One region of the Lysinibacillus sp. NPDC096382 genome, then DNA from elsewhere that is predicted to be linked to it. Evidence: riboswitches for the same ligand, from Rfam matches in the RefSeq annotation. Region 1 holds a riboswitch; each other region holds the start of a gene.
The links. Region 1 has a riboswitch for thiamine pyrophosphate ahead of thiW (energy coupling factor transporter S component ThiW). Riboswitches for the same ligand answer to the same signal wherever they lie in the genome.
Positions count from the first base shown of each region.

Region 1 (11,262 bases):
ACAGAAGAAGATCAATCCACTTATACAGACGAAGAAAAAAAATATGAAATTCAGTGGCTCATTCCTACTTCTAATGAAAAAGAAATGGAGCCTATTTTCTTGACACTTGCTGCTGATGGGGAATTCAAACAGTTTGAGCCCTCACTTTCAGAAACATTTATTTTTGTTGTTGAAGGGCGTATTCGTCTCGTTTTAGGAGATGAACAGTACATAGCGAGTAAAGGCAATGCTCTCTATTTTGACGCGACAGATCATCACCAAATTTTTAATGCACATGCTGATGAAACAAAAATTTTACTTGTCGCAACGGATTCATATTTATAGCTTAAGGAGGCGCATCTATGACAACGAATTCGATTATCCGCTTTGAAAATGTTTCAAAGTCCTATAATGACGGCACTGTCGTCTTAAAAAACATTAACTTGGAGCTAGAAAAGGGTAAATTCTATACACTGCTAGGTCCTTCTGGTTGTGGTAAAACAACTATTTTACGTATGATTGCTGGATTCACAGAACCGACTACAGGAGATATCTATTTTCATGATAAAAAAATCAACTCCATGCCAGCAAATGAACGCCAAGTAAATACTGTTTTTCAGGATTATGCGTTGTTCCCTCATTTAAACGTCTTTGAAAACGTCGCATTTGGACTTCGCATTAAAAAGCTTCCTGAAAGTGAAATTAAAAAACGTGTTGCTGAAGCATTAAAATTCGTTAACTTAGCAGGCTATGGCAATCGTGAAATTTCTGAAATGTCTGGTGGTCAACGTCAACGTGTGGCCATTGCTCGTGCGATTGTGAACGATCCTGAAGTAATTTTACTAGATGAGCCTCTTTCTGCTTTAGATTTAAAACTGCGTACAGAAATGCAGTATGAGCTACGAGAGTTACAACAACGCCTCGGGAAAACATTTGTATTTGTCACACACGATCAAGAAGAAGCACTTGCCATGAGTGATGAAATATTTGTTTTAAGTGAAGGTGAAATTCAACAATCTGGTACACCAGTAGATATTTATGATGAGCCAATTAACCGCTTCGTTGCTGATTTTATTGGTGAATCAAATATCGTTCCTGGCGTGATGATTGAAGATTTCAAAGTTGAATTTGCTAGTAAAGTTTTTGAATGTGTTGACCAAGGTATGAAGCCAAACGAAAAAATCGATATTGTCATTCGCCCTGAGGATTTAGAAATGACGACAATCGATAAAGGCAAACTTGTCGTTAAAGTTGATACTCAATTGTTCCGCGGGGTGCATTATGAATTATCTACGTACGACAAAGATGGGAATGAATGGCTCGTGCATTCATTGAAAAAAGCTGAAGTAGGGACAGAAATTGGTTTAGACTTTGATCCAGAAGCAATTCATGTAATGCGCTTAAATGAAACAGAAGAAGAATTCGATAAACGTTTAGAGGCGTACGGGGACGACGAAGATGCAAACTAAGACTTCGAAATCAGCTTTATTTCCTTATGTTTTATGGATTGCACTTTTTGTTATCATGCCGATTGCACTCGTTGTTTACTATTCCCTACTAGATATACATGGCAATTTCACGCTCGATAACTATAAAGCATTCTTTACTTCTGTCTATTTAAAAATGACATTAAGTTCATTCTGGTATGCGTTTTTAATTACGTTCTTTACGTTACTTGTTTCGTATCCAACAGCCTATTTTTTAACGAAGACGAAACATAAACAGCTTTGGCTTTTACTAATTATTATTCCTTCTTGGATTAATCTTTTGTTAAAAACATATGCCTTTATCGGGATTTTCGGCTTATACGGCCCAATAAATGCATTTATCGAAGTACTTGGTTTTGATCCAAAGCAAATGCTATTCACTGACCTTAGCTTTGTGTTCGTATCCGTTTATATTTTTATTCCATTTATGATTTTACCGATTTTCAACTCATTGGATCGTTTAAATCCGGCTCTTGTTTATGCCGCACGTGATTTAGGGGCATCGGCCTTTACTACGTTCCGTCGCGTTATATTGCCGTTAACAATGGACGGTGTTAAATCAGGTATTCAAGTTGTATTTATTCCTGCATTATCACTCTTCATGATCACTCGTTTAATTGCAGGAAACCGTGTCATTACACTTGGTACAGCTATTGAACAACAATTCCTTGTGACCCAAAACTGGGGAATGGGTTCAACAATTGCTGTGTTCTTAATTTTATTCATGGTCATCGTTATGTTAATTACAGGACAGAAAAAGGATAAAGGAGGTCGCATACGATGAAAAAACTATCTGCTACAGCAAGAGTGTATTTAGCGATTGTTTTTATCGTTTTGTATGCACCTATCTTCTATTTAATCTTCTATTCGTTCAATAGTGGCGGATCGATGAATAACTTTGAGTCCTTTACGTTAGAACATTATAAAGCGGTCTTTGAGGATTCACGTTTACTCGTCATTCTAATTAATACAGTGATCGTGGCATTACTCTCTGCATTGATTTCGACAATCATTGGGACACTAGGAGCAATTGGCATTGTCACTGTTAAAGATTCAAAAATGCGCAACACACTACTTTCTTTAAACAATGTGTTAATTGTGAGCCCGGATGTCATTATTGGAGCAAGCTTTTTAATTTTATTCACAATGGTTGGTATTAAATTAGGTTTTTCTTCTGTGTTAATAGCACATGTAGCGTTCAGTGTCCCAATTGTTGTACTAATGGTTTTACCTAAACTATTAGAAATGAATAAATCATTAATCGATGCTGCATTAGATTTAGGGGCAACGAAAAAAGATGTCATGATGCGTGTTATTTTACCGTATATTCAACCTGGTATTTTTGCAGGGTTCTTCCTTGCCTTAACATATTCTCTAGATGATTTTGCGGTAACGTTTTTCGTGACAGGTAACGGCTTTAGTACTTTATCTGTTGAAATTTATTCGATGGCACGTGCAGGTATTTCCTTAACAGTTAACGCTATTTCTGGGTTAGTATTCTTTGTAACGGTTATCGTCGTAGTTGGCTATTACTTCATTACAAGCCGCGCTAGTAAAAGAACGGGGGGAACTCAATGAAGCAATTAATTCAAGCAACAATCGCAATCCTTGTCGTTTCCGCCCTATTATTCTATACTGCTGACGCCCTAAGTGCCGGTGGTGGAAAAAGTGGTAAAGATACATTAACCATCTTTAACTGGGGAGAATATATTGACCCGGATTTGCTGAAGCAATTTGAAAAAGAAACAGGCATTCACGTCATCTATGAAACGTTTGATTCCAATGAAGCAATGATGACAAAAATTCAACAAGGTGGTACAGCTTACGATATCGCCGTACCTTCTGAATATATGATTGAAAAAATGAAGGAAGAAAACTTACTTATTCCTTTAGATAAAACGAAAATCCCTAATTTAAAAAATATTGATCCTTATTTTTTAGATTTACCATTTGATAAGAACAATAAATACTCTGTCCCATATTTCTGGGGAACAGTCGGCATTGTCTATAATCCAAAGCTCGTTGGAAATTTAGACTTCTCATCTTGGAAGGACTTATGGGATCCTTCATTAAAGCGTAAAGTCTTTTTAGTAGACGGTGCACGTGAGGTGATTGGTATGGGCTTAAACAGTCTTGGCTACTCTCTCAACTCTTTAGATAACCAGGAGCTACGTAAAGCTACTGATAAACTAATCACATTGGCGCCAAATGTTAAAGCCATTATCGGAGATGAAATTACACCGCTGATGGTTAATAATGAAGCCGCTGTGGCACTCACTTGGTCTGGTCAAGCAGCAGATATGTTGTCAGAAAATGAAGATTTGGACTTCGCTGTACCAAAAGAAGGCTCAAACTTATGGTTTGACAATATGGTTATCCCAAAAACATCAAAAAATATTGATGGCGCACATGCTTTCATTAATTTTATGTTGAAAGCTGAATCGGGTGCTAAAAACGCTGATTATGTAGGCTATTCTACTCCTAATATTGCAGCGATGAAGTTAATGGATAAAGAAGTTGTATCTGATAAGCGCTTCTATCCTTCTGAAGAACAACGTAAAACATTAGAAGTTTATAAAAACTTAGGTCCTGATTACTTAGGCAAATACAATGAGCTGTTCTTAGAATTTAAAATGAGTATTCGATAAACTATTTTACCCATTCAAAGCTGTTCTCACGTTACAAACGTTGAGAACAGCTTTTTTTCGTTTATCTGGAAGTAAGCTTCTGTGGAAAAACTAGCCGGCCGTATTTGAGAATCCGCATATCTTTCTAGTAAATCTCAGACTTATAGTCAATAGCAAACGTATAAGTCTTATGGTAGACTGTAGTATATTTGATTAAAGAAAGGGGTATTCGATGACCCAGCAGAAGTCTAATAAGGCGGCTTTGTATATTTTAATGTTTAATATGTTTATCGCAATGGGGAGTATCGGAATTATTATTCCTGTCATGCCTGAGTATTTAAAATTGTTTGGTGCCGCAGGACAAGTACTTGGCATGTTGATTGCAACGTTCGCCTTCGCACAATTCATATTTTCTCCAATTGCTGGGAATCTCTCCGATCAATACGGTCGTAAAAATCTCATTATTTTCGGTCTTATCGTAACAGGACTTGCACAAATTTGTTTCGGGCTTTCTACAGATGTGTGGATGCTCTTCCTGGCACGCTTTTTTGGTGGCCTTGGTTCCGCATTTGTGGCACCTCCTATAATGGCTTTTGTGGCAGACGTCACAACGTATGAGGAACGAGGAAAAGGTATGGGGATGATAGGGGCAGCAATGTCCTTTGGTTTTATGATCGGACCAGGTATCGGTGGATTCCTCTCAAAAGTTAGTTTGCATTTTCCATTTTATACCGCTGGGTTTGCAGCTATCTTAGCAGCTATTTTATCGTTCTTTTTATTGCCTGCTACAAAACCGAATGCAGCGAAAAAAGCGCAGAAGCAGGATAATCTTGCAAAGCAGATGGCCCGTTCAGTCCGAATGCCTTATTTTGTCATGCTAATTATCATGCTTGTATTCTCTTTCGGGATTGCTAACTTCCAAACAACATTATCATTATTTGTTACAGATAAGTTTAATTACACACCTACTGATATCGCCATTATATTAGTTATGGGTGGCGCTTTTGGTGTTGTTGTACAGATGTTTGTTATTACACCGCTGTTTAATCGCTTCGGCGAAATGAAAGTAGTGTTAGTCAATTTATTTATTGCATCCGTTTCGATTTTCTTAATATTATTCGCATCTGGATTTGCACTTATTTTGATTGTAGCGACCATCTTCTCTACAGCTACGACATTGATTCGTCCAGCTGTCAACACACTGATTTCAAAACTTGCTGAAAATGAACAAGGCTTTGCAGCTGGTCTGAACAATGCGTATATGAGTCTTGGTAATATGATTGGTCCAGCTTTAGCAGGTATATTATTCGATTGGAATATGAACAGTCCTTATATATTCGGGGCTATTATTTTAATGGCTTGCTTCTTCCTTGCCCTTATTTGGACAATGAAAAAAGCGCCACACCTTATGCATCCTGATACAAAATAGTCTGAAAAGTTATTGACTATTTTTAATAGTATGCTACATTATTAAGAGAAAAAATTAATTAAATTCTTACCACTAGGGGAGTCTTTAAAAGGCTGAGACGTATATGGTCATATACGGACCCTTTGAACCTGATCTAGTTCACACTAGCGGAGGGAAGTGTCGACACTTGCTTTTTTATTTGTAGATGCAAGGCCGCTTCCTGTTGTTTTTAGGAAGCGGCTTTTTGACGCTTTAGCGGCGATTCTCTCTGTTTTTGCGGCGGTATTAACATTTCAAAGGAGTGGAAATTATGTCAATTCGAAAATTAACAATCATGGCCATATTAGTAGCAATTGCCGTAGCTGGTTCTACCTTCGTTTCAATACCAACGGGAATTGCTCGTGCCTACCCTGTCCAGCATGCCATTAATGTTATCGGTGCTATCATTCTTGGACCAGTGCCTACTGTTATGGTCGCCTTTGTCACAGCTATTATTCGTATTTTAACAGGCACAGGCTCATTACTAGCTATTCCTGGCAGTGTTATTGGCGCTCTATGTGCAGCTCTTGCCTATAAATACAGCGGCAAGCAATGGCTTGCCGGTGTCGGTGAAATGTTTGGGACAGGTATCATTGCCTCACTTATCGCAGTACCTTACGCACATTTATTAATGGGGACATACGTTGCTGCTTTATTTTTCATGCCAGCCTTTTTAACCTCAAGTACTATTGGTGCTGTCTTAGGTATAGTCGTTGCTAGCAATTTGCGGAAGAATACTATAAATCGTAAATCCTTTTTAGATAAAAATATTGTGAGATGAGTAATTTAACGGAATAAATTTGTGATTTATCGGAACAATTTCAGATTTTATCGGAATGTTTCATCTATTTATCGGAACAATTTAGGAAAAAACGATGGCTCATTACTATAAAGCAATGAACCATCGTTTTAACTTACTAAGATCGTTTTTTCATACCCTTTAATAGCTGGGCAACATTTGTGTCATCTTCCTGTATCTGTGTTCCCTCTACAGGCTGTTCTTTTTTCTTCGGCCTAGTTAAGAAGCGCCAACCAAAGCGTCGGATGGTAATATCAATAAAGAATAGCAACATCCCTGCTAATAAAAGCCATGTCGCAATATTTTGACGTTCTGCACCTTTTTTAGTAAATTCACGGAATACCTCGCTCGGTTCCTTCAAAACAGAGCCGCCTGTTTGCTTTGTTAGTGCTTCGATTAACTTATCATTCACTGGGCGTAATTCATACTCTGCACTATAAGGTACACTTAAGCCTGCCTGGTAAATGGTCTGATCTTCATCGGCAATGCGGAAGAAGATAAGTCCTGGTTCTGCTTGTACGACTGCTCGAACTTGTGATGCTGAAATTGTTTCAAGTTGTGTATCAAGTTCTTCACCCGCTTCATTGACAGCAACAATATCTAAGAACGCCGCTTCATTTGTTGGATCAGTGATGACAAATGAGCCGTCTGATTCTAGACGTACATCATAGGCAACATCATTATAACTTGGTAGCATTTTTGAAATAAGCGTTTGCCAAAAAGCGCCCCAATTTTGCCATCTTGCCCAGTCCCCTGTCCATTTTCCTGTCGAATCAGAAGTAAAGGCAAATGTTTTGCCAAGGCCATATTGCCATTCTGCTAGTACTGGATCCTCTTTCTCACTTTCTGCAATAACAGTAGCTCCCTGCTTTGCTGTTGTACCAATATAAGCATTCATTTTAGGTACACCATTTGCAAATAACGTATTCCAGCCAGCCGCATTAAATATAGTTGGATAGAATGGGTTATCCTCAATATATGTGCGTGAAATCATGGCAGTTTCACGAGATAAAATCGAGGGGATCGTCTGCTCATCAATAACATCGTAGAAACGTCCACTGCCCATCTCACTGAGTGCTTCAAGTAAGTTGGCATCAGCATCCTGACCAATTGCAACCGTTGATAGGGTTACGCCATTCTCTTTTCCTTGTGCAATTAAGTTCTCATAGTTACCTGGCTGAGACTGACCATCCGTTAATAGAATAATATGCTTACGCTGTAGCTTTAAATCAGCTAGATTTTCATAAGCTTTAGCTAGTGATCCATATATTTCGGTACCGCCCCCTGGCGTTACAGATAAAATCGTATCCACCGCTTCTTCCTTATTGCCAAGTGGTCCTGTCTCAATAATTTCCCAAGGTCGATCATCGAAGGCTATAAACCCGAGCGTATCCTCATCTCGTAGCATTTCAACTGAACGAGCGGCCGCTTCTTTTGCAAGCTCTAGCTTTGCTCCAGACATACTTCCCGAGCGGTCAAGTACGATAACTAGCCCCAATGATGGCAATTGCTCCTTACCTTTAATCTCCATTTCAACAGGTAGTAAAGTTTCAATTGGTGTTTTAAAATAGCCACCTAAACCAAAGCTATTTTCGCCACCGACCATTGTAAAACCGACACCGAAATTTTTCACTGCTTGCTCAATGACATTCATTTTTGCCTCGCCTACTAAATGCCCTGGCACATTATCAAAAATGATGGCATTGTATTGTAAATAACTAGAAAGTTCATTTGGTAGACTTTTAGCATTTACAACATCATAGGCAATTGATTGTTTGCCTAGCGCCGCTGCAAATGGTGATGCTGTATCATAGCCATTAACAATTAGTAAATGTGGCTCACTTTGCACCATCGTGACGCTTGTTAATTTATTATTTTCAAAAATTGCATCCTGCTCAACCTGCACGAGTGCCTCATATTTTACAAGCCCTTCAGCTGTTGCTGAATGTTTAAACGTAAATACATTCGAACCTTCTGTAAGTTCCACTGCTTCACGGTGAATAAGCTTATCGTTTTCGTATAGTAATAGCTCACCTTGTTCTGCTACAGTTGCATTGATTTCAGCGACTAACTGCTGCTGCTCACCAACATAAGCAACTTGTGGTGTAACAAAGCTTTTCATGGATACATCCTTCGCAACAGGTTGGTTAAACGGCATTACATCGACGCTAATATTTGACCCTTTAAACTTCGATGCAAATTCTAAGGCATCCCCTTTTGTTTCATTGCCATCCGTTAAGAGCACAAGTCGTGTCGCTTTTTTCGGATCTACAATACCTGAAGCGAGCTGTAGACTCTGTTCAATATTTGTTTGATCTGTTGCTTTTATAGCTGTAAACTTCGGCACTTCCTTTAAAAACTTCGATAAAATGGCTTCCGTTTGTAAAGTCGATGAAAAAGAATAAATCCCTGCAAGCTGTTCATCTTTTTTCGACTGTAAACTTTCCGCTATAAAATTGGACATCTCATCATCTGTACCATTCATTGAAGCAGAACGGTCCACTAAAAATAATACTTGTTCTTCCTTTACGGGCAATAAAATATAGGGCCCTGCAAGTGCAAAAACCAAACAGCATATAGCCACAATACGAATACCTAGTACGACGATATGGCTTTTTTTTAGTCGCTGACGTTCACGCCAATAGGTCCATCCAAAATACATAAGCAATGGAAGTAAAAGCAACAATGCTAATGGCATATCAATTCGTAAATCCACGACGTCGTTGCACCTCCCACTCTAAAACAAATAATACTAAGATGATAAGGATAAGCCAAGGTACGAACGATGTTTTCGATATTTCTTCCTTACCATTGTCTGGAAGCTCTCCAAGTGTATAGCTTGTCCCTTTTTCAATCACACGCTCTTGTGCTTGAAGCTGTACGATGAAGCGCTTTTCTTCATCATTTGAGCGAGCTGTATAAATTCCTGGCTTCATTGGTGCTGTTAATAGACCATTCGTAATAGACGATAAAAACTCATCTTCCTGCGAATATACACTCCACTCACCTTGCGTTAAAGCAACTGCACGTTGCTCATTTGGTGTAAAAATACCAAGTGAACCAATCGATGCTGAAAGCTCCTGTTCAGCACTCCATAAAAATAATGGGAATGAAGGATGCAACGGCCAATCTGTATCTGCAATATCAGCTAATACAACAATATCTCCTTCAGGTGAACGCTGAATAAATGGCTGGTCTCCAACTGATGCAATCGTTTTATAGTTGTCGAATCCAGGATATACAGTACTGACGTAAATATCTTTTAGCTCACTAAATGCAAACAATGCATCACTTGTTGTACTGATTTCCCCAGTAGCTTCAACCTTCTCAACATCATCCCGTCCAAATAATACAATTGGCTTGTCCATCTTTTCGAGTAGCGCCGTCTGATTTGTCACCACAGTGGCATCCAAATTGTCAGCCACTTGTGAAGATGGAACAATCTTCACGCTACTATTAATCGTTTGCAAACCTTTTTGAATGAGTTGATGCATACTTTGATCGACAACTACTTTTGAAGTAGCTGTTTGTAGCAATACATGCTGTGAATTATCAACAGCATAATCGTCCTTAGCATCTATCTTAGCAGTCATAGTATCTTCTAATGGAAGGTCTTTGAATGTTTTTGTTATAGCTTCATTTGGAGGTAATACAACACTCTCCGCAACTATTTTCTTACCTTTAACATTGTCTATCGAAAGTGTTACATTTTGCTCTTGGTCCGTATCATTTTGTAACTGTACAAGCGCCATAGCAGATTGTCCATCTGTAGTAGCAGCAAAACGTGTCATTGCGATATTTGTTAAATCTTTTGCGGATCCTTTTACGATCCACTTCACCGTATCTTTTTCCATCGGTAATTGCTTTTTATCGAGCGAATCTGTAAAGACATAAATAGATGTTGGTGTATTACCGACAAAAGCCTGTGCCACATCTAAAGCTTTATTCATTTGTGCTGTTTCATATGTTACTTGTAACTCTTGAATAGCTTTTTCAATATCTTTAATCTTTGTTTCCTGCTGTAATATAGCTTTTGGCGTATTGCCTGTTGTAATGAGTGTCACAGGTCTTCCGTCAAGTTCATTAACCAATGACAGCATTTCTTTTTTATGTGTATCAAATGTTGACTGCTCTTTCCCTGCTAACATCGTTGCAGACGTGTCTACTATGAAAATCGTCTGCGCACCAACAATTGTTGACTTTTTAACATATGGATTCATTAATGCTAGTACGAGTAAAAGAAGAGCAAGTAGTTGCAAATAAAGCAGTGCGTTTTTTTGTAAGTGTTTTAAGTATGGTGACACACGGGTTTCTTGCATAATTTCCGACCAGAAAAGTGTGGAGGATACGGTTTGATCGGTATATTTTTTTCGAAAGAAATAATATAGAAGGACAATGACCGGGATGATGGCCGTCCAGCTAAAAAGTATTTGACTAAAGCCCAATACGGCTCACCTCACCTAATCCAATGTGCTTTTAATAATTGTTGGAAGATGGCATGCTGCAATCCATCCTCTACTTTAAGCTGTAATTGTCGAACACCGAAGCGCCGACAAATTGCTTCAAATTCCTCTTCATGTAAAAAACGTCTTGCCCTATATGTGTCCAGAACTTTAGAAGACATCGTAACATTTACATCTCTACCCGTTTCACGATCAAGTAAGCGTACGTCGCCCGTATACTCAGGTGCTATTTCTTCTTGCGTAATTATTTGCAAAATACGGACATCCCCCGCAAAGCGTGGTAGCCTTTTTAAAAGTTGCTCCCATTCATCGATTGGCTCAAGTCCGTCTGTCACAATAAATAGTACGGTACTATCTTTAGGCAATGCTTTGAAAGCTCCCTGTGCGAAGCTATTTGTATAAGTTGCTTGCTCAATCTCTGTGACCACCTGTAAAAAGGCGCGACGATACATGGCACCTT
Region 1 is NZ_JBIWFC010000001.1:41,521-52,782, reverse strand. Features, by position in the region: gene ACIQZA_RS00250 (helix-turn-helix domain-containing protein) at 1-324, shown strand, start outside; gene ACIQZA_RS00245 (ABC transporter ATP-binding protein) at 342-1,448, shown strand; gene ACIQZA_RS00240 (ABC transporter permease) at 1,438-2,250, shown strand; gene ACIQZA_RS00235 (ABC transporter permease) at 2,247-3,044, shown strand; gene ACIQZA_RS00230 (ABC transporter substrate-binding protein) at 3,041-4,114, shown strand; gene ACIQZA_RS00225 (MFS transporter) at 4,326-5,522, shown strand; TPP riboswitch at 5,587-5,694, shown strand; gene thiW (energy coupling factor transporter S component ThiW) at 5,812-6,321, shown strand; gene ACIQZA_RS00215 (VWA domain-containing protein) at 6,458-9,055, opposite strand; gene ACIQZA_RS00210 (vWA domain-containing protein) at 9,039-10,784, opposite strand; gene ACIQZA_RS00205 (DUF58 domain-containing protein) at 10,796-11,262, opposite strand, start outside.

Region 2 (11,262 bases), on a different contig from region 1:
TGGGCGATTGGACATCTATGTGAACTGAAAGCCCCTGAAGAATATAATCCTACATGGAAAAAATGGACATTAGAAACTTTACCTATTATTCCAGATCGATTTGAATATAAAGTGACTAAGTCAAAGTATAAACAATTTAATGTGATTAAAAGTTTAGTAAAAAGACCAGACATTCAAGAAATCATTATTGGTGGTGATGCTGGACGTGAAGGTGAATTGATTATCCGTACCATTTTAAGAGTATGCGGTGTTAATAAACCGATGAAACGTCTCTGGATATCATCTTTAACAGAAAACGCTGTAAAAAATGGGTTTGCAAATTTACTACCAGAAGAGAAGACACGCGACATTTATTTTGAAGCACTAAGTCGTTCATGTGCAGACTGGCTAATTGGCATTAATACATCTAGATTATACACGGTACTCCTCAAAAGAAATGGCGTGAAAGATGTATTTTCAATTGGTCGTGTACAAACACCTACACTTGCACTAATAGTAAAGAGAGAGCATGAAATTGCGAATTTTAAATCAGAACCATTTTGGGAAGTGGAAACAGAGTTTAATTTTGATGGAAAATTGTTAAAAGCGAAATGGCATAAAGATAACAATTCAAGAGTTCAAGAAGAACGACAAGCTAATGCTATTGCTAATTTCTGTATCAATAAAAAAGTAGAAATTAATAGTATTAAAAGAGAAACAAAGGAATATGCTCCTCCATTGTTATTCAACTTATCTGCATTACAAGCTACAGCAAACAAAGCTTATAAATTCTCACCACAAAATACGCTGGATATTTTGCAAAAACTTTATTTAAAGGGCGTTGTTTCCTATCCAAGATCTGATTCACAATTTTTAACGAATGAAGAAGCAAAAACACTACCAAAGATACTAGAGCATTTAAGTAAAATTGATAAATACAAAAGTCTTCTTCCGCCACCGACAAGTTCAATTATGAATAATAAAAGATATGTGAATGAAAAAAAAGTAACCGATCATCATGCAATTATTGTTACCGAGCAAATACCAGACGTAGCAAAGCTAAGTACAGAAGAAGAAAAAATTTATGATTTAATTGCAAGACAAGTCATTGCAGCACATTACAACAATGCCATATTTTCTTACACAACGATTCATTCACTTGTTGATAAACGTGCAGAATTCATCTCTAAGGGTAAAGTGCTAATGGAAGAAGGTTGGCGTAAGGTTATTTATCATTCTAAAGATAACTCACCTACAGACAAAGATGAACTGCTCCCCCTATTACATGAAAATGAGCAAGGTATCGTTGCGAAAGCGAACGTAAAAAAAGGTGAAACCCAGCCACCAAATCGTTTTTCTGAAGGAAATTTGATTACCGTAATGAAAACAGCGGGTAAACATTTAGAAGATGCGGAATTAGAAAAGGTCCTATCGAAAACGGAAGGATTAGGTACTGAAGCTACACGCGCTGGAATTATTGGTACATTAAAAGATCGAAACTATATCGAAGTTAAGAAAAACCAAGTCTTCGCAACGGCTAAAGGAATGTTACTCATTGAGGCACTAGGTGAAAGTATCTTAACGTCCCCTTCCATGACAGCCAAATGGGAGCAACGACTATCTGAAATAGGTGAAGGCAACGCTTCTCCTACAGCATTTATGGAACAAGTAAAAAAGCTTGCTGACAAATTGATTTCAGATGCTAACAAGCGTGAAAAGGAATGGGCATTTAATCAAAATGCAGTCGATAAAATCACTGCAAATAATCCGTATAATAAAAAATATAATAAAAGAAAAACAGTTGTTGGGAAATGTATCCTTTGCGAAGGGTCAATCATAGATCATGGCACTTTTTACGGCTGTTCAAATTATAAAACAGCTAATTGTAAATTCTCGGTTTCAAAGAAACTTTTAAGAAAAACTATTTCACAATCGAATATAAAAAAACTCTTGGCAGCTGGTGAAACAGACTTGATAAAAGGATTTCAAAAAGGCGAGAAATCTTTTAATGCCCACCTTATTTGGGATGAAAAAGAACGTAAGATTACTTTTAAATTTCCACAATAACTAACAATTCTACTTTCAACATATCGTTGAATGACCCGACCTTTCTTATAAAATCACTGATTCTCAAAAGCTTTATATATCAGTATCTTGCTGTTTGCTAACTATCTTTAAAAATCATTAAAGGTAAAAGAAAATCTTTAATAATCTTTCTTCGGTCGGTTTTAGTCGGTTAAGTCGGTCTCCTTTTAAACAATATGACCACCCATCACGGAGTGGTCTTTTTCTATTAAACAACCTTATCAATCGCTCTAAGTAGCTCTAAAAATAATGGTGACATCTGAATTAATACATACCCTAATCCAGCGAGAGTCTCTCGGTATTAGCTATCTTTTCAAATAGATCAAGATTATGTTCGCGATAAATGATAAATGCTAATCCATTTCCTCTAAATACAATATTCTTCTCAAGTATAAAGAAGAATACATCAAGATGATCCGAATCAGTTAATTTAATGAGAGCAATTAACATAGAATACTCATCAACGTTGATTAAATTAAGTTCTTCACGATTTTCCGGTATTATTTCATTCCATTCTCTTTCGTAAAATTTATTATACATTGTATCTTTATACAAAGTTTCTGGTACATCATAAGAAGGATAAAATTCAGTTGATCCTAACCATATCATTTCAAAAATTTCTCGAATTTTTCTAATCCTTTAAAAAAAAATAATAATTTCGAGTTTCTTGTTGGAAATCTATACTTTCTAATTTATCAAAGAAAACTTCAACATGACTAAACTTCCCATTAAATGGAACCCCTAGTAATCTATTCACTTTAGTTCTTAATGATTGACATCTTTATGAATAGTGCTAATATTGAAAATAAATCGAATAAAATAAATAACTTATCCGCTAGGGGTGCCTTTGTAAAGGCTGAGATTGAAGTGTGACTTCGGGACTCTATGAACCTGACTTGGTTAACCAGCGTAGGGAAGTGGTATACGGAAATTTGACCTTTTCATCTCCAGCCACTTTCTTTACCAAAAAGAAAGTGGCTTTTTTGCATCCTACATTTGGAAGGCGGATAAGTCTTAAAGAGGTGACCCCAATTAACCTATTATCAAAAGCGATTCATCTCATTTCTAATGGAAAAATGCCAATGGAACAACTAAGTGAAATCTTAGCAGACATCCATCCATATGCCGACGCTATCCATTTGCGTGAAAAACAAATGACGGCAAAAGAATTATATGAAGCAGTCAACCTGCTTTCCCGAGTTGGCGTTCCGTTATCCAAAATAATCATCAATGACCGGGTGGATGTTGCCGTTATTACAGGTGCCAAAGGAGTCCAACTAGCCTATCATAGTTTGGATGCATCTATGATTAAAACCAACTTTCCACAATTGACGGTTGGTTGCTCCATTCACTCGGTCGAAGAAGGAAAAAAGGTTCAACGCTTGGGAGCCGACTATGTGATATATGGTCATATTTTTTCTACCCAATCAAAACCAGGATTGGAACCAAGGGGTTTAGAGGAATTAAAAAAGCTTACTGGTTCACTAGATATTCCTGTTATTGCAATCGGCGGTATTGCTCCTGAAAATACTAAACAGGTGATAAACAGCGGGGCCGACGGTATTGCTATGCTGTCGGGCGTTTTAAACGCCGATGATCCATTAGCTGCAATAAAAGGCTACCAAAAAGAAGTTAAAATGGAGATGTGTTGAGTGAAAAATACATTTGATGTTGCCATTATCGGGGGAGGAATTAATGGCTCTTCCATTGCCTATCAACTTTCTAAACTAGGAAAAAAAGTCGTCATTCTTGAAAAAGGAACTTTGGCCTGCGAAGCCTCCAGTGCAGCAGCAGGTATGCTGGCAGCACAAGCGGAAATTGAACACGACGGTCCATTTTTCCAATTGGCATTAAAAAGCCAGGCGATGTTCCCCTCCATCACCAACGAATTACTAGAATATACGGGGATCGATATCGAATTTGTGAATAAAGGCATGTTAAAAATTGCAGAAACGGAAGAATTAGCTTCAGAGTTAAAAAGTCAGGTATTGTTCCAGCAGAACTGGGATTCCGGCATCCAATGGCTCGATGCAACACAAGTAAGAGAAATGGAGCCTGCATTAGCACCAACTGTTGTCGGTGCTATGTTCCTTCCAAATGACGGCCATGTTCAGCCTGCAAAATTATCACTTGCCTTCGCAAAAGCAGCAGAGCATTTTGGTACAGCAATCCGCGAAAATACAGAGGTCCTTTCTTTTATCTATGAAAACGGTGTTGTCAAAGGAGTATACACATCAGCGGGAGCCGTCTATTGTGAACAGGTCGTTGTCGCTACCGGCGCCTGGGCTGCCGATTTAATGAAAAATACGGGGATCAACATGACCGTTTATCCTGTGAAAGGAGAATGTTTTTCTGTAAAGCCGAATAAGCCAATCGTTCACAGGTCGATTTTTTCAGATAAACGCTGTTATTTTGTTCCTAAGCGGAATGGCGAAATTTACATTGGGGCCACAGTCGTGGAAAATACGTTTGATAAACAAGTAACGGCTGGAGGAATTTCTACCTTGATTGAACAAGCCGTTAAGCTGATTCCCCAGCTGAAAGATGCCCCGTGGGAACGGGTGTGGGCAGGATTAAGGCCGCAGACAGATGATGGGATTCCCTATATTGGCGAGCATCCTAATATTAAGGGGCTATTTGTAGCTACCGGACACTATCGAAACGGAATTCTATTAAGCCCACTTACTGGCAAACTCACAGCCCAGTTGCTTACAGGTCAAGTGGAAGATGAGCAGTTTCTTTCTGCGTTTCGCATTGATCGATCTCAAATATTGCTTAGTTAGGAGGACAGATCTTGGAAGTAATACTAAATGGAGAAAATTTGAAGTTGTCAGAGGAAATTGTGTACGTTTCGGATCTGCTCGAATATTACAAACTGCTAGATAAAGTAGTTGTAATTGAGGTAAATGGAGAGATTCTAAACAAAGTTGATCATCTGGAAACCCGGCTCTCTGACCGGGATCGCATTGAAATTGTACATTTTGTTGGAGGCGGATAATTATGTTAAAAATAGGTCCTTATTCATTTCAATCCCGTTTGCTGCTTGGAACAGGAAAATACCCTAATTTTGATATCCAAAAGCAGGCTATTGCTGAATCGAAGGCAGAAGTCCTGACATTTGCCGTTCGGAGAATGAATATCTTTGAAGCGAACCAGCCAAATTTTTTAGAAAAGCTTGATACTAAAAAATATACTTTATTGCCAAATACAGCAGGAGCCAAAAACGCAGTCGAGGCCGTCCGCATTGCAAAGCTTGCGAAAGCATCCGGCCTTTGCGATATGATTAAAGTAGAGGTTATTGGATGTGACAAAACATTGCTTCCTGACCCTATTGAAACGTTAAAAGCAACAGAAGAATTAATAAAGGAAGGGTTTATTGTTCTTCCGTACACATCAGATGATGTTGTTTTAGCCAGAAAGCTACAGGAATTAGGCTGCCATGCCGTAATGCCAGGAGCCTCACCGATTGGTTCCGGACGGGGAATCATTAACCCGCTTAACTTGAGTTTTATCATTGAACAAGCAACGGTGCCCGTTATTGTCGATGCTGGTATCGGCTCTCCTGCTGATGCAGCAATGGCAATGGAACTGGGTGCTGATGGAATTTTATTAAACACAGCTGTATCTGCCGCAAAAGACCCTATCAAGATGGCAAAAGCTATGAAACTTGCTATTGAGGCCGGACGCCTTGGCTTTGAAGCTGGTAGAATTCCGAAGAAACGCTATGCCACAGCGAGCAGTCCTTTGGAAGGGATGAGTATTGGATGAATGATCGCTATTCACGACAGCAATTATTTGCACCGATTGGGGAATCCGGACAGCAAAAAATTTCAGCTAAACATGCATTGATTGTTGGAGCTGGAGCGCTGGGAACAACAAATGCCGAAGCACTAGTCCGCGCGGGAATAGGTAAACTGACGATTGTGGACCGAGATTATGTGGAATGGTCAAACCTGCAGCGTCAACAGCTATACGCTGAAGATGATGCAAAAAACAGGATGCCTAAAGCGATTGCAGCAAAAAAACGCCTGGAGGCCATCAATTCAACTGTAACGGTCGAAGCAATAGTAGCGGATGCGTCAGTGTTTGAGCTAGAAGAATGGGCAAAACAGGCCGATCTCATGATTGATGCGACCGATAACTTTGAAACAAGAATGATGATGAATGATGTCTCGCAAAAATACTCAGTACCCTGGATCTATGGCGCATGTGTGGGGAGCTATGGTATTACATATACGATCATTCCTGAAAAAAACCCTTGTCTTTCATGTTTATTGGAAACAGTTCCTATCGGAGGTTTAACGTGCGATACCGCGGGAATCATCGGTCCTACCGTGCAAATGGTTACTGCCCATCAGATAAGTGAAGCTTTAAAAATATTAGTGGATGATACAGCAGCATTGCGGAATAAATTACTATCTTTTGATCTTTGGAAAAACCAATATAGTGCAATAAAAGTGGATAAGATGAAAAAAGATGATTGCCCATCATGCGGGAACAATCGGACATATCCCTACCTATCCTTTGAAAATCAAACAAAAACAGCTATACTATGCGGAAGAGATTCTGTTCAAATCCGGCCTTCCGCGCAAGAAGAACAGGATTTAGCCAAACTGGAAAAAGTTTTTTTGCAGCAAGGCGGAAATGTTCAGCGCAACCCTTATCTGTTATCTTATACTGTCGATGATCACCGTTTGGTTATTTTTAAAGACGGGCGAGTTTTAATCCACGGAACAAAAGATATTGCAGAAGCGAAAACACTGTATCATCGCTATTTAGGATAAAAATTTGAATGAGGCTGGACAAAAAGTTTTTAGCTGTTGAAAAACCCGAACTACATGACGAAATGCATTTAATGTTTCCTAATAGTTCGGGTTTTCTTTTTATATACTGCTTTTGAAATTTACCTTCATAAGCACCGCGTAGCAACTCCATTTTCCCCCTATCTTGTACCGCTTTGGTAGGATATATAATAAACCCTTTCGTATCTCCAACTGTACCCTATCGAGTAGATCTCTCGATAGGGTACAGTTTAAGATTGATGCGGTTTTAATAAATGCTGATTAATATGTCATGCCCCCGGGCAAGGCTTTGTTCATAAAAATGGATTAATTGATCGAGTTCCGCTATAAGTTCTGCGAAAAGCTCCACGGCTTCATCGTCCGCCCAAATATCCGGATAAATCTGTTTGGCTCTAAAAATTGCTGGCTTGAATTGTTGCTGCAAGACAGTCCTATCCATAGAATGAAGAGCTTCTAAAATCCGGGGAAGCTCTTCAGAACCAATGACGCTGACAAATTCTTCAGTATCCAGCACGTGAACGCCGACAATGGCCTCGCTTAATGGGTGGTTCTCGATTGGCTGTGAGGCAGAGATCCCTGTTAGCAAACAATGCAATCCGTCCCATAATTTATCCATTTCATTTACGGGACAGCTATGATTTTCCATAAGCTCCTCAAGTCGCTTGACGATATGGAAATTATTTAAGTCGGCAATTTCATCCGCTAAAGCATTGTTTAATGATAAGTAACTGGCCATAATTCCCATCGTGTATCTTCCCCTTTATTTTCTATCAATTATATCTCATCATTCAAAACGGGGCGTTTGGTCCGCCCCATTCTGATGAAAGGGAATTAGCACTAATTATTTCAAATCGTTATTTTATCATTTAGAAGAACGCTTGGCTGATCACAAGCTAATTTATAGACAAATTTTTTCCGTGCAATATGGTAACTTTTATCTTCTCCATAAAAGTTAATCTTCATTTGTTCTAATTCTTCATGGCGATATTCTGCTAATGGCTTTTCTTTTTCATCTCTTTCTCGTTCTGCTTGTTTATTTGCAATAATTTCATCATAAAGAGACGAAGATGCCCAATATTCAGCAACTTTTTGTATTTTTTCATTAAATTCTTGGACATTACCTTTAAAATAATCATCAATTAATCCGATTTCTTGTGCTTTTAATGTACTTAAGGCAGGACATGTTTCAGTAATTTCAAAAGCTAACTCTTTCCCCAAGCGTTTTGGTAATAAATACGTCCAATATTCTGAACCATATAGGTTCCCCATTTTTTTATAATGAGGATTTAAAACAACACCTTCTCTTGCAAAAATAAAATCACCTGTAAGACCTAGTATGACCCCTCCCGCACCAGCATTTCCTTGCATAGCAGTCATAACAATTTTGTCTGGTGTATTTAGAATTTCAAGAATCATATCATCAATCGCATTAATATTTTCCCACGATTCATCCCCTTGATTTTCAGCATATTCAATAGTATTTAAGTGAATACCATTAGACCAAAAATCATGCCCACCCATTAAAACTAATACTTTACTATTTTTTGTTTTAGCTTCTATAATGGCTTGTTGAAGTTTCTTACAGTGTGAGGTGTGCATAGCGCCATTATAAAAATCAAAATGCAAGTATCCTACTTGATTTTTTTCATTATAGTAGATTTCTCTGTATGTTCTCCCTTCAATATCGTCAAAAGGATTAATAGGTAATTCAGGAACATTCCTTAATAAATGTGATAGAGCAAGGGATGCTGGTAATTTTATCCCTCCTTTTTTCTTTACGTGACTAATCCAAACACTCCCATCAATCGTTCCTACACATACTGCATCATCACGATAGCCAAGAATTTCCCCACTATTCCCAACTATTCTGTCATCTACATGACAACCGAATAAATAGTACTCTCCACCGAATATAGTATCGAGAACTCCAGGGTTACTATCAGCAGCACGAATTTTTCTTGCAATAGTTTCAGAATTATCACTAAGCCAATGAATTCTACGGTCAGATTGTTTCATTGTTGGTAAAAGTGTACCTTTCACATTTGAATTATTATAATCTAATGGTTCAGGAAAATACTCTCCCTTTTGATACGCCTTAAACTTCTCCAATAAATCAAGTAATCCTTTTACAGCTGCATGTGTTGCTTCATGTCTGTATAGCGTGCTTTTACTAACTTCACGCATCGAATAATTGTTTGTAGACCAAATATCTCCTGCATCCATTTCCTGCTCTGCTTGAAGTAGTGTAACTCCCCATTCTCTCTCCTGTCCCATGATCGCCCAATCAATAGAAGAAGGTCCTCTATCCCCTTTAATACCAGGGTGTACAATAATACATACATACTTCTTCCAAATTTCCTCTGGGATGGCGGTCTTCAAGAACGGACAGATAATCAAATCTGGCTTTGAAACTTCTATTGCTTGAATCATTGCATCTATTGTTGTGGTGATATGAATATCCACTTCATATTTTCTATCTGTCAATTCAACGTAAAAGCGTTGGCTCATGCTGTTATGTGCGGATGTTATAAATAAAATTTTCATTTTAATCCTCCAATATCTTTCTATTAGGTAGTGATAAACAAAATATAACAGAGCTTGTTATTGTTTTTAGATACACAATGTATACCCCATTGAACCAATGGCGTGCGTTTTTTCTGATACTTGATTGATCTTTTGGTTCGTATTAATGGAGTCCTCCTTATGTGATGATGAGTCATTTTCTAGTTGACAATCATGCATCATACAAGAGGGCATTTTCTATTTCAAGCCCTGAAAATCCTTTTGCAGAAGCGCCCTTTAATTAGGAAATTTTCCCAATGTTCTCATTTTATTTTTTCGAGGGATGTGAGTCAATGCAAGACACAAAATAAATAAAATTAAAAAACTTCAAAATCACAAAATTGACATATAATAGACAAATTATCAATAATAACCAATTTATAAACGTTGGAAATGGTGATATATCAATAGTTTGACCCACTTTTCAGAAAAAGACTTTTTGCATTTTTAGTTTTTCAATTATTCGTCATTTGATGAGTACGCTTTGGTAAAGTAAATTGGTTATAATTAAGTCCACTAAGCTGAAGGCGTTTCAGTAAAAGTATCTATTGCTGATGAGGTGGAATGGACAAAACTAGTCAAAACTTTAAAAAGTGCGAGAAATCAATTCCTGATTTCCCGCACTTTTTCTGATTTTTCGGATTTCCCTTTAAAAATTTACTGATTTCTCTGCCTCTCTCTATTTACGAAAACGGATAGTTAGCTTTTACATATTATACTTGTACCAACTGCAACGCCTTCTTAACCTCCTGTACATCTTTTGCTAATACGCTCTTCACATTCGATCCGAACCATTCCAATGACGCTTCTACCTCCACGATTGAAAGTACTTCTGCTAGAAATTCTTTATAATCAATTGCACCTTCAAACAATGGAACTATCCCTTCTCTAGACCCTGCTGCAGCATAAACATTGTTTGGAGAAAAAACATCAAGTTGTGCACGTGAGGCAATATTTTTAAAGTGAAAATGTGAGATATAAGGACGAAGTTGCTTTGTGGCGACAATAGGATTTATCCCTGATTCCCATATATGCAAAACGTCAAAGTTCACTCGTAGGCTTGAGTGATTCGTTTCTTCGAGTAACTGCATCGTTGAAAGTAGATTATCTGTCAATGTATTCGGATGAGTTTCAACAAGCAAATATTGTCCTTTTGACTCAAGATAATCACAGAGCATTCTAAGCCTGGAAATAAGTTCTTTCCTTTCTTTTTTACTTGTGTCTGAACTGCCATGTTTTCCTACAAATGTACGAATCTTATTCGTTCCCCAGCGCTTTGCAAGTGATGATAACTTCTCTGTTTCAGCCATCATCTCGGAAATTGGTGCTTCTAATGGCAAATAATCACTAAGCATACTTGTTTCCAAACCGTAGGAGCTTAGCCAATCTGCTCCATAATGAAGTTCATCTGCCAAGTTCTTTGCATGAGCACCCCAGAGCTCGATTCCTTGAAAACCTTGAGTTTTTGCAAAGTGAGCTAATTGATCAATCGAATGTAGATGGTGTCGAAACGAAATCGTACAGATAGATAGTTTCATAATATGACCTCTTTCTTGTGCTGTAATGTTAACCATGCTTGAAAACATTCTTGTAACCCTTGCTTAATCTTGAACTCAAGGAGATTTTGTTCTTCTAACTTCAAGAAAATATCTTTAGCTAATAATAAATCTTGCGTCATCGCAAGTTTCATCACTCGATACTGAATCGTTGTATAGCCATTCACTAAACGCTCAATATCATCACACCATGTGTCAAAGCTTTCCTCATCGTGGCCAAGCGCTTCCCCAAAAAATGCAAACGCATGTTCATACGCATATTTTCTGATCGCTATAAC
Region 2 is NZ_JBIWFC010000007.1:202,723-213,984, forward strand. Features, by position in the region: gene ACIQZA_RS12725 (DNA topoisomerase III) at 1-2,046, shown strand, start outside; gene ACIQZA_RS12730 (hypothetical protein) at 2,341-2,673, opposite strand; TPP riboswitch at 2,892-2,997, shown strand; gene tenI (thiazole tautomerase TenI) at 2,997-3,716, shown strand; gene thiO (glycine oxidase ThiO) at 3,717-4,847, shown strand; gene thiS (sulfur carrier protein ThiS) at 4,859-5,062, shown strand; gene ACIQZA_RS12750 (thiazole synthase) at 5,065-5,832, shown strand; gene ACIQZA_RS12755 (thiazole biosynthesis adenylyltransferase ThiF) at 5,829-6,848, shown strand; gene ACIQZA_RS12760 (YfbM family protein) at 7,114-7,611, opposite strand; gene ACIQZA_RS12765 (hydrogenase maturation protein) at 7,713-9,410, opposite strand; gene ACIQZA_RS12770 (sugar phosphate isomerase/epimerase family protein) at 10,142-10,966, opposite strand; gene ACIQZA_RS12775 (DUF6005 family protein) at 10,963-11,262, opposite strand, start outside.
Region 2: linked by a shared signal. The riboswitch ahead of tenI (thiazole tautomerase TenI) and the one ahead of thiW (energy coupling factor transporter S component ThiW) in region 1 are both predicted to bind thiamine pyrophosphate.

Region 3 (11,262 bases), on a different contig from region 1:
GAAATCAATCCCACGTTATGGTATAGTTAGAATGAAAAGGAGGAATAACTATGACACAATCAAAAGCAAAAAAGAAGCGCTCGTATATTAAGCGTACGGAAGGAAAAGACGTTGAGAAAAATCGTCAGTTCTCCCCTTTCAGTACACATGAACGTGTAACGAAAACTAAAAAAGAGAACCTTGAACAAAATTTTACAAAACATAGAAAACACAACCACACAGAGGATGATTAGTGGTTGTGTTTTGCTTGTAATGAGACATCTTGATGTCTAAATGTAATAAGCTTTGGAATAAAGTGCAATGGATATAGTAAAAGAAAAAGGTTAGGTATCCACCACATAAGATCAAAATCAAGCTTTATTGTCCAAAAAGCAATCGCCTGTAATCCTGAGCAAAATGTTAATGCTAGAGATAATAAGGCAAATGCTCTCCACTTTTCATTTTTCACTTTAAAAAGGTAGAGACTTATAAAGCCAGTAACTGAAATTAAAATATCTAGCGGGAAGAACGACCATTTCCATATTACTAATAATTCATTTTGATAATCCTGATATAAATACTCTTCTGGGATCAAATGGAAAAAAGTGACTAGCCAATAGAGTATAAAAAAGAAATCGGTAACTAAAAATATTAATCTTAAAGCTTTACTCATTTACAACCCCCATTTAGTTTTCTTCATAAACGGTTTCTTTAAGAATTCCATGCATAAAAATGTCTACCATTTCCTGCATTGCATCTTGAAGTGAAATCATATATCTGTTTATCGATCCATGTTCCATCAATCGATAAAGCCTTCCAATATAGACTTCTATAAATATCCCTTTATTAAAGACACGTATTTTTTTTGTGGCAATCCCTTCATCTAGTAGCGAAAAGATACCTGTCCATTGTTCATGAATAAATTGATCGAGTGTTTCCCATTGCTTAGGATAATAGCGTTGAAGCTCCTCTAAATATTTGAGTTGAGCAAATTGAAAATCTGCTGGAATGAGTACAAGACATTTCTGTAGTTTTTCTAATAGATTTAAAGTTGAATCATGCAGTATTTCTTCCTCTTTCATCTTCAGTTCATCTATTGCAAGAAGGCTATCGTGATTCTACAATTTTTATCAGCGATGTTTGATGTTTTATCAGCGATTCTAGCTCTTTTATCAGCGATATTTGATGCTTTTTCAGCGATTCTAACTCTTTTATCAGCGATATTCGAGGCTTTATCAGCGATTCTGATACTTTTAACAAAAACACAGCTGCTCTTTAAAAGAACAACTGCGTTATTTGCTATAAATTATAAAATGTTGTCGTATTTCTTGTAATGATACGCGCCGCTTCCTCAGCTGTAAGACCCTTTATCGAAGCGATAACCTCGATGGAATGATCCATCATCCAAGGAGATGTTCGTTTATTGTCAAATTGACCTTCGAACGGCCATGGTCCATCTGTTTCTACCATCATCAGCTCAATTGGGTATTTTTTGATAAGTTGTTGAATCTTAGTCTCATACGTACAATCAGGCGTGACCGAAATGAAATATCCATTAGAAATCATCCGTTCAATCACTTCCTCATCTCCTTTAAACCAATGAAAATGCGCTTTCGTTACTTGATGTTTTCCTAGTAAATCGCAAACAATCGCCGCATCTTCGTACACCGCATGTAATACAATCGGTTTATTTAATTCCTTCGCCAATACGATAAACTGTTCTAACAATGCCACATACGGACGAACATCTATCGCCTTCTCCTGCCTCAAATAATAAGGCAAGCCTACCTCGCCGATTGCCACCATTTCATGAGCATGTTGGCGTATCCACTCAAATAATGCATCTTCCTCCGTTTCACTTGGTAACGGTTGTTCAGGATGAAAACCAAATGCTGCTTTTACTTTTGCATAGGTTTTCGTTAGCTTCCATGTCTTCTCGCACGATGAAAGATTCATGCTAACGGCAATGACATGTTCAGCTTCTTCTAGCAAAGTTGGAATGTCGTGTTCCTTATACTGATCTAAATGAATATGTGCATCAATCAACATTCGCATCACCCTTCTCTTCTTTTAAATACGTGAATAACTGTTGCTTCAATGCCGTAAATGTAGCGGAATGGCGAATTTCTTCTTGGCGTGGCCTTGCAAAAGGTACGATTATTTCCTTTTTAATCATTGCTGGCCGTTTCGTGAGCACAATGATACGATCCGCTAAAAAGAGAGCTTCCTCGATACTGTGTGTTACGAACAATATCGATTTTCGATCTTTCTCCCAAATCGATAAAAGCCAAGCCTGCATTTCAAGCCTTGTAAATTCATCAAGTGCAGAAAACGGCTCATCTAAGCATAAAATGGGCTTATTACTGACAATTGCGCGAATAAATGATACCCGCTGTTGCATACCACCCGACAGCTCATTAGGATACGCATTTTCAAACGCCGCCAGCCCCACATTATCTAACCACTCCTTGGCAAGCTCAATATTTGGTTTGCGATGAAGCTCCTCGACAATCGCAACGTTTTCTACTATCGTACGCCATGGTAGTAAGCAGGGCTGCTGAGGCATATAGGCGATCGTTCCTCTTTTTTGTTGGATATCTGTACCGTTTAATAAAATAGCTCCCTTATCAATAGAAGAGACACCACCAATTAATTGAAAGAGTGTGCTTTTACCACTGCCTGACGGTCCGATAATCGCCACAAATTCCCCGTCCTTGACCTCAAATGATAAATCGCGAATAACCGGAAGAGCATTAAAGGATTTATCAATGTTTTGAATGCTTAGCATAGATTCCTCTCCCCTTCACAACAAGTTTTTCTAATAATCGAATAGCACTAAATAATAGTAAACTTAAAAAAATGATGGCAAAAATCGCTACAAACACGCGATCCGTTCGAAATGATGATTGCGCCAATGTCATATAGACGCCAATCCCCATTTTCGCACCTAACCATTCTGCAATGACAGCTCCCATAACACTATACGTCGCCGCAATCTTAATGCCTGAAAAAATCGACGGGTACGCATATGGCCATTCAAGTTTCCAAAAGGTTTGTGATTTAGTTGCCCCAATCATTTCAAAATAATGTTTCAGCTCAGGTGAGGTTTGACGGAAGCCATCCATTGCCGAAATAACAATCGGGAAAAAGCACACCAGACAAATAATAATGAGCTTTGGCAATAAACCAAAGCCAAACCAAATAATTAAGAGCGGTGCTAGAACGAGCACCGGGACATTTTGTGACATAATAAGAATAGGATAAAATAGCTCCCGCACAAACGTAAAACGATGTAATAGCACAGCAACCGTTAGTCCACACACTATTCCAATGGCAAGGCCTAGAAATGCTAATTGAACAGTCGCTATAGCATGTGGCACAAACGTCTTATACGATTGAAAGCCTTCTTTCAAAATGGCACTTGGTGTAGGCAATAGCCAATGTGGTACGTCTGCAAAACGGACAATAAGTTCCCATATGAATAAGAGGAAGGCGATAAAAATTATCGTCCTTCCTTGTTTGAAAGCCTGCCTCATTACTTGTATTTCTCCGTTAGTGTATTCATTGTAATACCAGATGGCTGATATAAAATTTTCACTTGCGTAATGACATTAATAGCACCAAGCTCAATCATCTTGTCATTCATTTTTTCAATGATTTGTAGTAAAGTCGATAGCTCACCTTCCATTGTCGTTTCTAATGGATGAACTTCATATTTCACCCCTGATGCGTCGATAACCGTAATCGCTGCATCGACAAACGGGATCACATCCTCATATGTTTCAGTTTTCGGGATAATTTGTACACTTATTAATGAGTTTGCCATGTTACTTTGTCTCCTTTTTCGGTAAAAAGTCGTTTGTATATGCTTGTTTTGCGTTAAATTCGCCCTCTAAAACTTTGTTGTCCGCCATCCATTTCGCGTAATTTCCCCAGACAGCTAGCTTTTGCTCGCCCCATTGTGCAGCGTCATCTTGATATTTATCTGCTAGCCATTCCTGACTTTTATGCACAAGGTTTTTATCTAAATCAGGTACTGCTTCTAGTAAAATATTTGCCGCTTCATTAGGGTGTTTTATCGCATATTCATAGCCCTTTGCTGTAGCAGCGACAAATGCTTTTACCGTTTCAGGATTATCTTTAATCATTTTTTCATTTGTAGCAAGTACAGGTGTGTAATAATCTAACTGATCACTATAATCTGTTAAATATAGCATGTTCAGTTTTTCGCCACGCAGTTCTGCTTCTATACCTGTCCATGCATAATAAATCCACGCAAAATCAATATCTTTTTTCATCATTGTGAAGAAATCTATATCGCCTGCATTGACAATATCTAATTTATTAATATCTGCATTTTTTGTTTGCATTAGTGATTGCAGTACTGCCTTTTCAAGTGGCGCCCCCCAGCCACCGTATGTTTTACCTTCAAAATCCTTCGGTGAAGTAATGCCTTTTGATGCAATGGATGCGAAGCCAGAAGTATTATGTTGAATAATCGCCGCGATCGATACTAAAGGTACATCTTGCACACGTGCCTGTGTAATCCCTTCCTGATAACTTACGCCAAACTGAGCCTTGCCAGACGCCACAAGCTGATCTGCTCCCGCTTCGCCTGGTAATATTATATCTACATCTAAGCCCTGTTCCTTAAAGAAGCCAAGTTTTTCCGCTACATATAAACCGGTATGATTTGTGTTCGGTGCCCAATCTAGGACAACCGATACTTTTGTTAATCCTTTAGTATCCTTTTTAGCCTCTTTTTCGCTACAGCCCACTAATGTGAAAAGTGCAGCCATTAGGACCAATAACCATTTTTTCATGCTCAATCCTCCAAGTAAGTAGTGTGAAATGTTCATGAATGAATGTCTTTACCAGAAGAAAGCGTTCACGGTCTGTGTATACAACAAAAGTCTGAAAACAAAAAACGCCCAGGATTCCTCCCAGACGTTTTACAATCAATATCAAAAACTTTCTTTTTGAATAGATGTTCCCTACGCTGGTACGAGCCAAATCAGGTTCAAAGGGTCAGTGTCTATCGGACACAATCTCAGCTGGCAACACCAGCCCCCCTACATTCTTTCCATATGAACTTTTCGTGATTATTATACCCATATCTATCCGGAAATGACAAGGCTCTATTTGCCGAAAGCGCTGCTAATTTAATTTTAAAGCTCCATGCCTTCCTTCAATTCCTTTTGTTGAATAACCGCAATGTCCTTTTCTTTGTAAAAATCATCTTCGGGAGTGCTAGGTAAACATACACAAAACCCTTCAACGGAGAATCTAAATGGAACCTAGACTTACTAATGATGAAAAAAAGAAAAGAAAAAGATTTGCCATTCTAAACGCCGCAATTAAATTATATAGTGAGAATGGTTTTGCAGAGACCAAAGTAGCGGACATAGCAAAGGAAGCAGGAGTTAGTTTTGGCACCGTATTTACGTATTTTAATTCCAAAGAAGAGCTTTATGAATCGGCAATATTGGAGCCCCTGGAGGAAATCAAACCATATTTTATTGAAATAGATGAACACTTTAAAAGTGATCCTCTTGAAGTAATTAAGGAAATGATAGATTGTCATGTGCAACTTTTTGCAACGAGAAGTGAATACCTACGTTTAATTCAACAGGATCTTGCAAGACCTGATCGATTTCCAAAGCTTTTTAAAGAACTAGATGATTTTGTAAAATTATTTATAGACTGTATTTATCCAGTTATTGAAGCTGGGCAAATGCTTGGTTACTTTTATGAAGAATCACCTTCATTAATTGCTGAGTCGTACTTATCCATCTTAAACGGAATGCGTTTAACGTTTATTGATGAATATACAAACATGGTATGGAAGGATATAACGAGACAAGCCCTTAGATTATTCGGACCTATCTCTAATACTTAAACCTTCTCCATCCTACACCCATACTCTATAAAATTAGGAAATTCAATTTTTGATCTACATGGTAAATAGATGATTCCCTTTTTGACACTATTACAGGCCAAGAACCTAAGAAACCATTACTTCCTTTGAGTGCAGTGAGCGCTGGACTCTTGTTACAGGAATGTTGATCTTCTCTATATGTTTTAGTGTATTTGCTTCTTCAAATAGCGTGTTGTTTCTTTTTGTTGCCTTGTTTATTGGAACAATTGGTGAACTGATGTATGTCCCTATAAAATAGGCAATGATAGGAGAACTTGCCCCATCAAACGCTCGTAGCATTTATATGGCTTTTAATAGCTTGACTACCTACGGAGCAATAATTGTATCTTCGCTATTAATTATCATTGGAGAGTGTATTCGCCCTTTATATATGAGCGGATTACTCCTTATTCTAGGATTAACTGATACATTTTTGTACTACATAATAACAAAATCGCTATACGCTAAAGAAATTGAAGGAAATGAAAGAAAAGTACCTGTTTCTTTTTAAAGATTGTCTTTCCATTAATCGATCAAACCAGATTTCAACTGACTTTATCATTATGTAAAGCATCATACAATCCTCCCGTATATATGTTAGACAAAGAACCCACTTATTGGTTTCAATTAGCTAAAAAAAGCCCAGCTCTCTATAGAGCATGGGCTAGTCATGTTATTTCTCTTCTTTTTTGACCGTAAAGACATGTGAGATGGCACCGTCTGTAGCTATATCTACTTTAAAGGAGCCATTAGAATGGCGATCTGCTCGAGTTAATGCTTGTACATCAAGGATCTCTTGCACACCTTTTTCCATCTCAATCGTTAACTGTTCCTCATCTGTAACCTTTACTACAGCCACGATACGATGTGGGTTCGCTTTTAATTCTGTTAACACTTTTAAGCCGCGTTTTGCACGACTCGTCATCTCTACTTCGGCAACATTCATTTTTTTCACCGCACCGCGATGTGTCACAATCGCAACATACGCAGTGGCATTTGGCGGTAAAACATTGATGCCAACTAATGCTTCTCCGTCTTTCAGCGTAATCCCTTTAACACCGCCTGTTTTAACACCCGTTACTGGCAATTCCTCTATTGGGAAACGAATAGCATAGGCAGTATCTGTCGTTAACAGTAGTTCTACTTCGTCTGTCACGATACCTGCAAAAATCATTTCATCGCCTGACTTAACATTCATCGTTTTGATCGGTTTCGAATAGCGTGTAACAGCATAATCTGCTACAGGTGAGCGTTTAATTTGTCCATCTTTCGTAGCTGTTAAAATATACGTATTGGCCTGTTCGAAAGTCTCAAAACCGTATACAGCAATAATAGATTCATCTTTCCCTGTCGGTACAATACTAGAAATATGCTGACCAAGATCCTTCCAACGAATATCAGGTAGTTCATGGACAGGCTGATAAATATAATTGCCTCGATTTGTAAACAGCAGTAGATGATGCTGTGTATTTAAGTTTGCTTCATATAATAAATAATCGGAATCCTTCATCGCAAAATCCTGACCATTCGAAGCTGCATGTGAACGTGTAGATGTACGCTTAATATAGCCATCTTTTGTGACAGTCACTACGACCTCTTCACTTGGGACAAGGACATCTAACGTAATTTTGATTTCTTCAATTTCTTGTTCGATTTTTGAACGACGTGGCTCTGCAAAACGCTTTTTAATGTCAAGTAGTTCCTGTTTAATAACACGTACAAGCTTTGCTTCACTATTAAGAATACCTTCAAGCTTAGCAATCAATTTATTTAATTCTTCCTGTTCAGCACGCAATTCCGTAATATCCGTATTTGTTAAACGGTATAATTGCAAGCTAACGATTGCCTCTGATTGCACTTCTGTAAAGTCAAACTTCACCTGTAAATTCGTTTTCGCATCTCGTTTATCATTAGAAGAACGAATCGTTGCAATGACTTCATCTAAAATGGACAGTGCCTTGATCAAGCCATCAACAATATGCGAACGATCTTTTGCCTTTTGCAAATCATAAATGGAACGGTTCGTCACGACTTCCTTTTGATGGGCAATATAAGAATCCAGTAACAATGGCAATGTCATCATTGTCGGACGACGATTATGGATAGCAATCATATTAAAATTATAAGCTACTTGTAAATCAGTTGTTTTGAACAAATAGTTTAAAATTCCTTGTCCAGGAACATCTTTTTTCAGTTCAATGACAACACGTAGGCCTGTACGATCCGATTCATCACGAATTTCCGCAATTCCTTCAAGTCGTTTATCGACACGTTGCTCATCGATCTTCTTCACAAGATTTGCTTTATTAACATCGTACGGTAATTCCGTAATAACAATTTGCTCCTTGCCACCTTTAATTGGCTCAACGACTGCTTGCGCACGCACAATGATTTTACCGCGTCCTGTTTCGTATGCTTTTTTAATGCCATCGACACCTTGAATGATCCCACCTGTTGGGAAATCAGGCCCTTTAATAACGGTCATTAAATCATCGACAGTGGTATTTGGGTTATCTAAACGCATAAGAACACCGTCTAGCACCTCATCAAGTGCGTGAGGTGGGATATCTGTCGCATAACCGGCCGAAATACCAGTTGAGCCGTTGACTAGTAAGTTCGGGAAACGAGCTGGTAAAACAGTTGGCTCCATATCCTGATCATCGAAGTTCGGTACAAGTTCAACTGTTTTCTTGCCAATATCGCGTAGCATCTCCTCTGCAATAGCAGAGAGCCTTGCCTCGGTATAACGCATCGCTGCCGGTGGGTCACCATCAACAGAACCGTTATTCCCATGCATTTCAATGAGCATATGACGCGCTTTCCAATCCTGACTCATACGCACCATAGCTTCATATACTGAACTATCACCATGAGGATGATAGTTACCGATAACATTACCGACAGTTTTTGCTGATTTACGGAAGGGTTTATCGTTCGTATTGCCCTCTGTAAACATCGCATATAAAATACGTCGTTGCACAGGCTTAAGACCGTCACGTGCATCAGGCAACGCGCGGTCTTGAATAATATATTTACTATAGCGACCAAAACGGTCACCCATAACTTCTTCTAAAGGTAAATCTTGAAATTTTTCCGTACTACTCATGCTTGGTCCTCCTCCTGTTGGATGAATTCATTGTCTAAAATATTTGAATCATCCTCCATACCGAAGTCTACATTAGCTTCGATCCATTTACGGCGCGGCTCTACTTTATCGCCCATTAAAGTTGTCACACGTCTTTCAGCACGTGCACCATCCTCGATCGTCACACGAATTAATGTACGTGTTTCAGGGTTCATTGTCGTATCCCACAGCTGGTCAGCATTCATCTCACCAAGCCCTTTATAACGTTGTAATATGTAACCCTTTCCAACTTTTTTAATGGCCGCTTGTAAGTCATTTTCAGTCCAAGCATATTCAATCACTTCTTTTTTACCAGTGCCTCTTGATATTTTATAAAGTGGTGGTAATGCGATAAATACCTTTCCAGCTTCAATCAATGGTCGCATATAACGATAGAAGAACGTTAACAGCAGCACTTGAATATGCGCTCCGTCAGTATCAGCATCGGTCATAATAACGACTTTGTCATACGCTGAATCCTCGACAGAGAAATCTGTTCCGACGCCAGCACCAATGGCATGGATAATCGTTGAAATCTCTTCATTTTTCATAATATCCTGCAGCTTTGCTTTTTCTGTATTAATAACTTTACCACGTAAAGGTAAAATCGCTTGGAACGTACGATCTCGCCCTTGTTTTGCAGAGCCACCTGCAGAGTCACCTTCGACTAAATACAGCTCGTTTTTCGCTGCATTTCGAGATTGTGCAGGCGTTAATTTTCCAGAAAGAATGGTACTGGCTTTTTTGCTCTTCTTGCCGTTTCGGGCATCTTCACGTGCTTTACGAGCCGCTTCACGTACTTGCTGGGCACGAATAGCTTTACGAACAAGAGATGCAGACAATTCTGCATTTTCCTCAAGCACATATAAAATTTGCTCCGAAACAACACTATCTACTGCCGAGCGTGCCTCACTCGTACCAAGCTTGCCCTTCGTCTGACCCTCAAATTGTAGTAAATGCTCTGGTATACGAACAGAAACAATCGCCGCTAAGCCTTCTCGGATGTCTGTCCCTTCAAGATTTTTATCTTTATCTTTTAACAGGCCAATTTTACGTGCATATTCATTAAAAACACGTGTTAAAGCTGCCTTGGCACCTGTTTCATGTGTCCCACCATCTCGTGTACGCACATTGTTAACAAATGAAAGGATTGTTTCTGAGTATCCATCGTTGTATTGAAAGGCGAATTCAACTTCAATTTCGTCTTGGATCCCTTCCACATACTTAACAGGATGAAGGACGTCTTTCTCCTCATTCAAATACGCAACGAAAGCTTCAATGCCGTTCTCATAAAAGAAAACATCACCTTTGCCTTCCTCGCGTTCATCAATTAACTCAATTTTTAAGCCTTTTAATAAAAACGCTGACTCACGTAAACGTTCTGCAAGCGTATCATAATTGTATTTTGTTACAGAGAAAATCGTGTCATCTGGTAGAAAATGAACAAGCGTTCCTGTCTGCTTTGTTTGTCCAATTTCTTCTAATGTCGTCACAGGATGGCCACCGTTTTCAAAACGTTGTCGATATTTTTTACCATCGCGATGAATCGTAACTTCTAAAAAAGTGGATAAAGCATTAACAACAGACGAACCTACACCATGTAAGCCACCACTTGTTTTATAGCCGCCTTGTCCGAATTTACCACCGGCATGTAAGACAGTGAAGATAATCTCAGGAGTCGGTTTCCCCATCTTATGCATACCTGTTGGCATTCCTCGGCCGAAGTCTCGAACGCTGATACTTTGATCTTTATGAATAATGACAATGATATGAGAACCAAAGCCAGCCAGTGCTTCATCCACCGCATTATCGACGATTTCATATACTAGGTGATGAAGTCCACGGCCATCCGTAGAACCGATATACATGCCGGGTCGTTTTCGTACCGCTTCTAATCCTTCTAATACTTGAATGGCGTCATCATTATAGACGCTTGGTGACTGTTTATTCGTCAAAAATTTCCCCTCCAAAAAACAAACGCATGTTCTATTTATATTCTCTTCCTAATAATAATAGCATTTCCTAACAATATCTAGTGACAGGCCCAAAAAATTTTTAAAATTCCTCACAGCTTCATCGTTTTGATCTGTTTTACCGGAAGAAAAATTTGCAATAGTTGCTCCAATATGTATCATGAACTCTTCTCTTCCTTTGACGCAGGGCTATAAGTTTTAGTTGCACTGGTCATTACTTTTTTTCAAAACGATACGAATAGCTGAGGGCTTTGAACTTTCATTCAAAA
Region 3 is NZ_JBIWFC010000002.1:120,225-131,486, reverse strand. Features, by position in the region: gene ACIQZA_RS04420 (hypothetical protein) at 51-233, shown strand; gene ACIQZA_RS04415 (YvaD family protein) at 230-652, opposite strand; gene ACIQZA_RS04410 (hypothetical protein) at 666-1,061, opposite strand; gene ACIQZA_RS04405 (hypothetical protein) at 1,092-1,313, shown strand; gene ACIQZA_RS04400 (TatD family hydrolase) at 1,279-2,028, opposite strand; gene ACIQZA_RS04395 (ABC transporter ATP-binding protein) at 2,018-2,767, opposite strand; gene ACIQZA_RS04390 (ABC transporter permease) at 2,745-3,515, opposite strand; gene ACIQZA_RS04385 (thiamine-binding protein) at 3,515-3,805, opposite strand; gene ACIQZA_RS04380 (ABC transporter substrate-binding protein) at 3,807-4,802, opposite strand; TPP riboswitch at 4,954-5,063, opposite strand; gene ACIQZA_RS04375 (TetR/AcrR family transcriptional regulator) at 5,270-5,878, shown strand; gene parC (DNA topoisomerase IV subunit A) at 6,570-9,002, opposite strand; gene parE (DNA topoisomerase IV subunit B) at 8,999-10,975, opposite strand.
Region 3: linked by a shared signal. The riboswitch ahead of ACIQZA_RS04380 (ABC transporter substrate-binding protein) and the one ahead of thiW (energy coupling factor transporter S component ThiW) in region 1 are both predicted to bind thiamine pyrophosphate.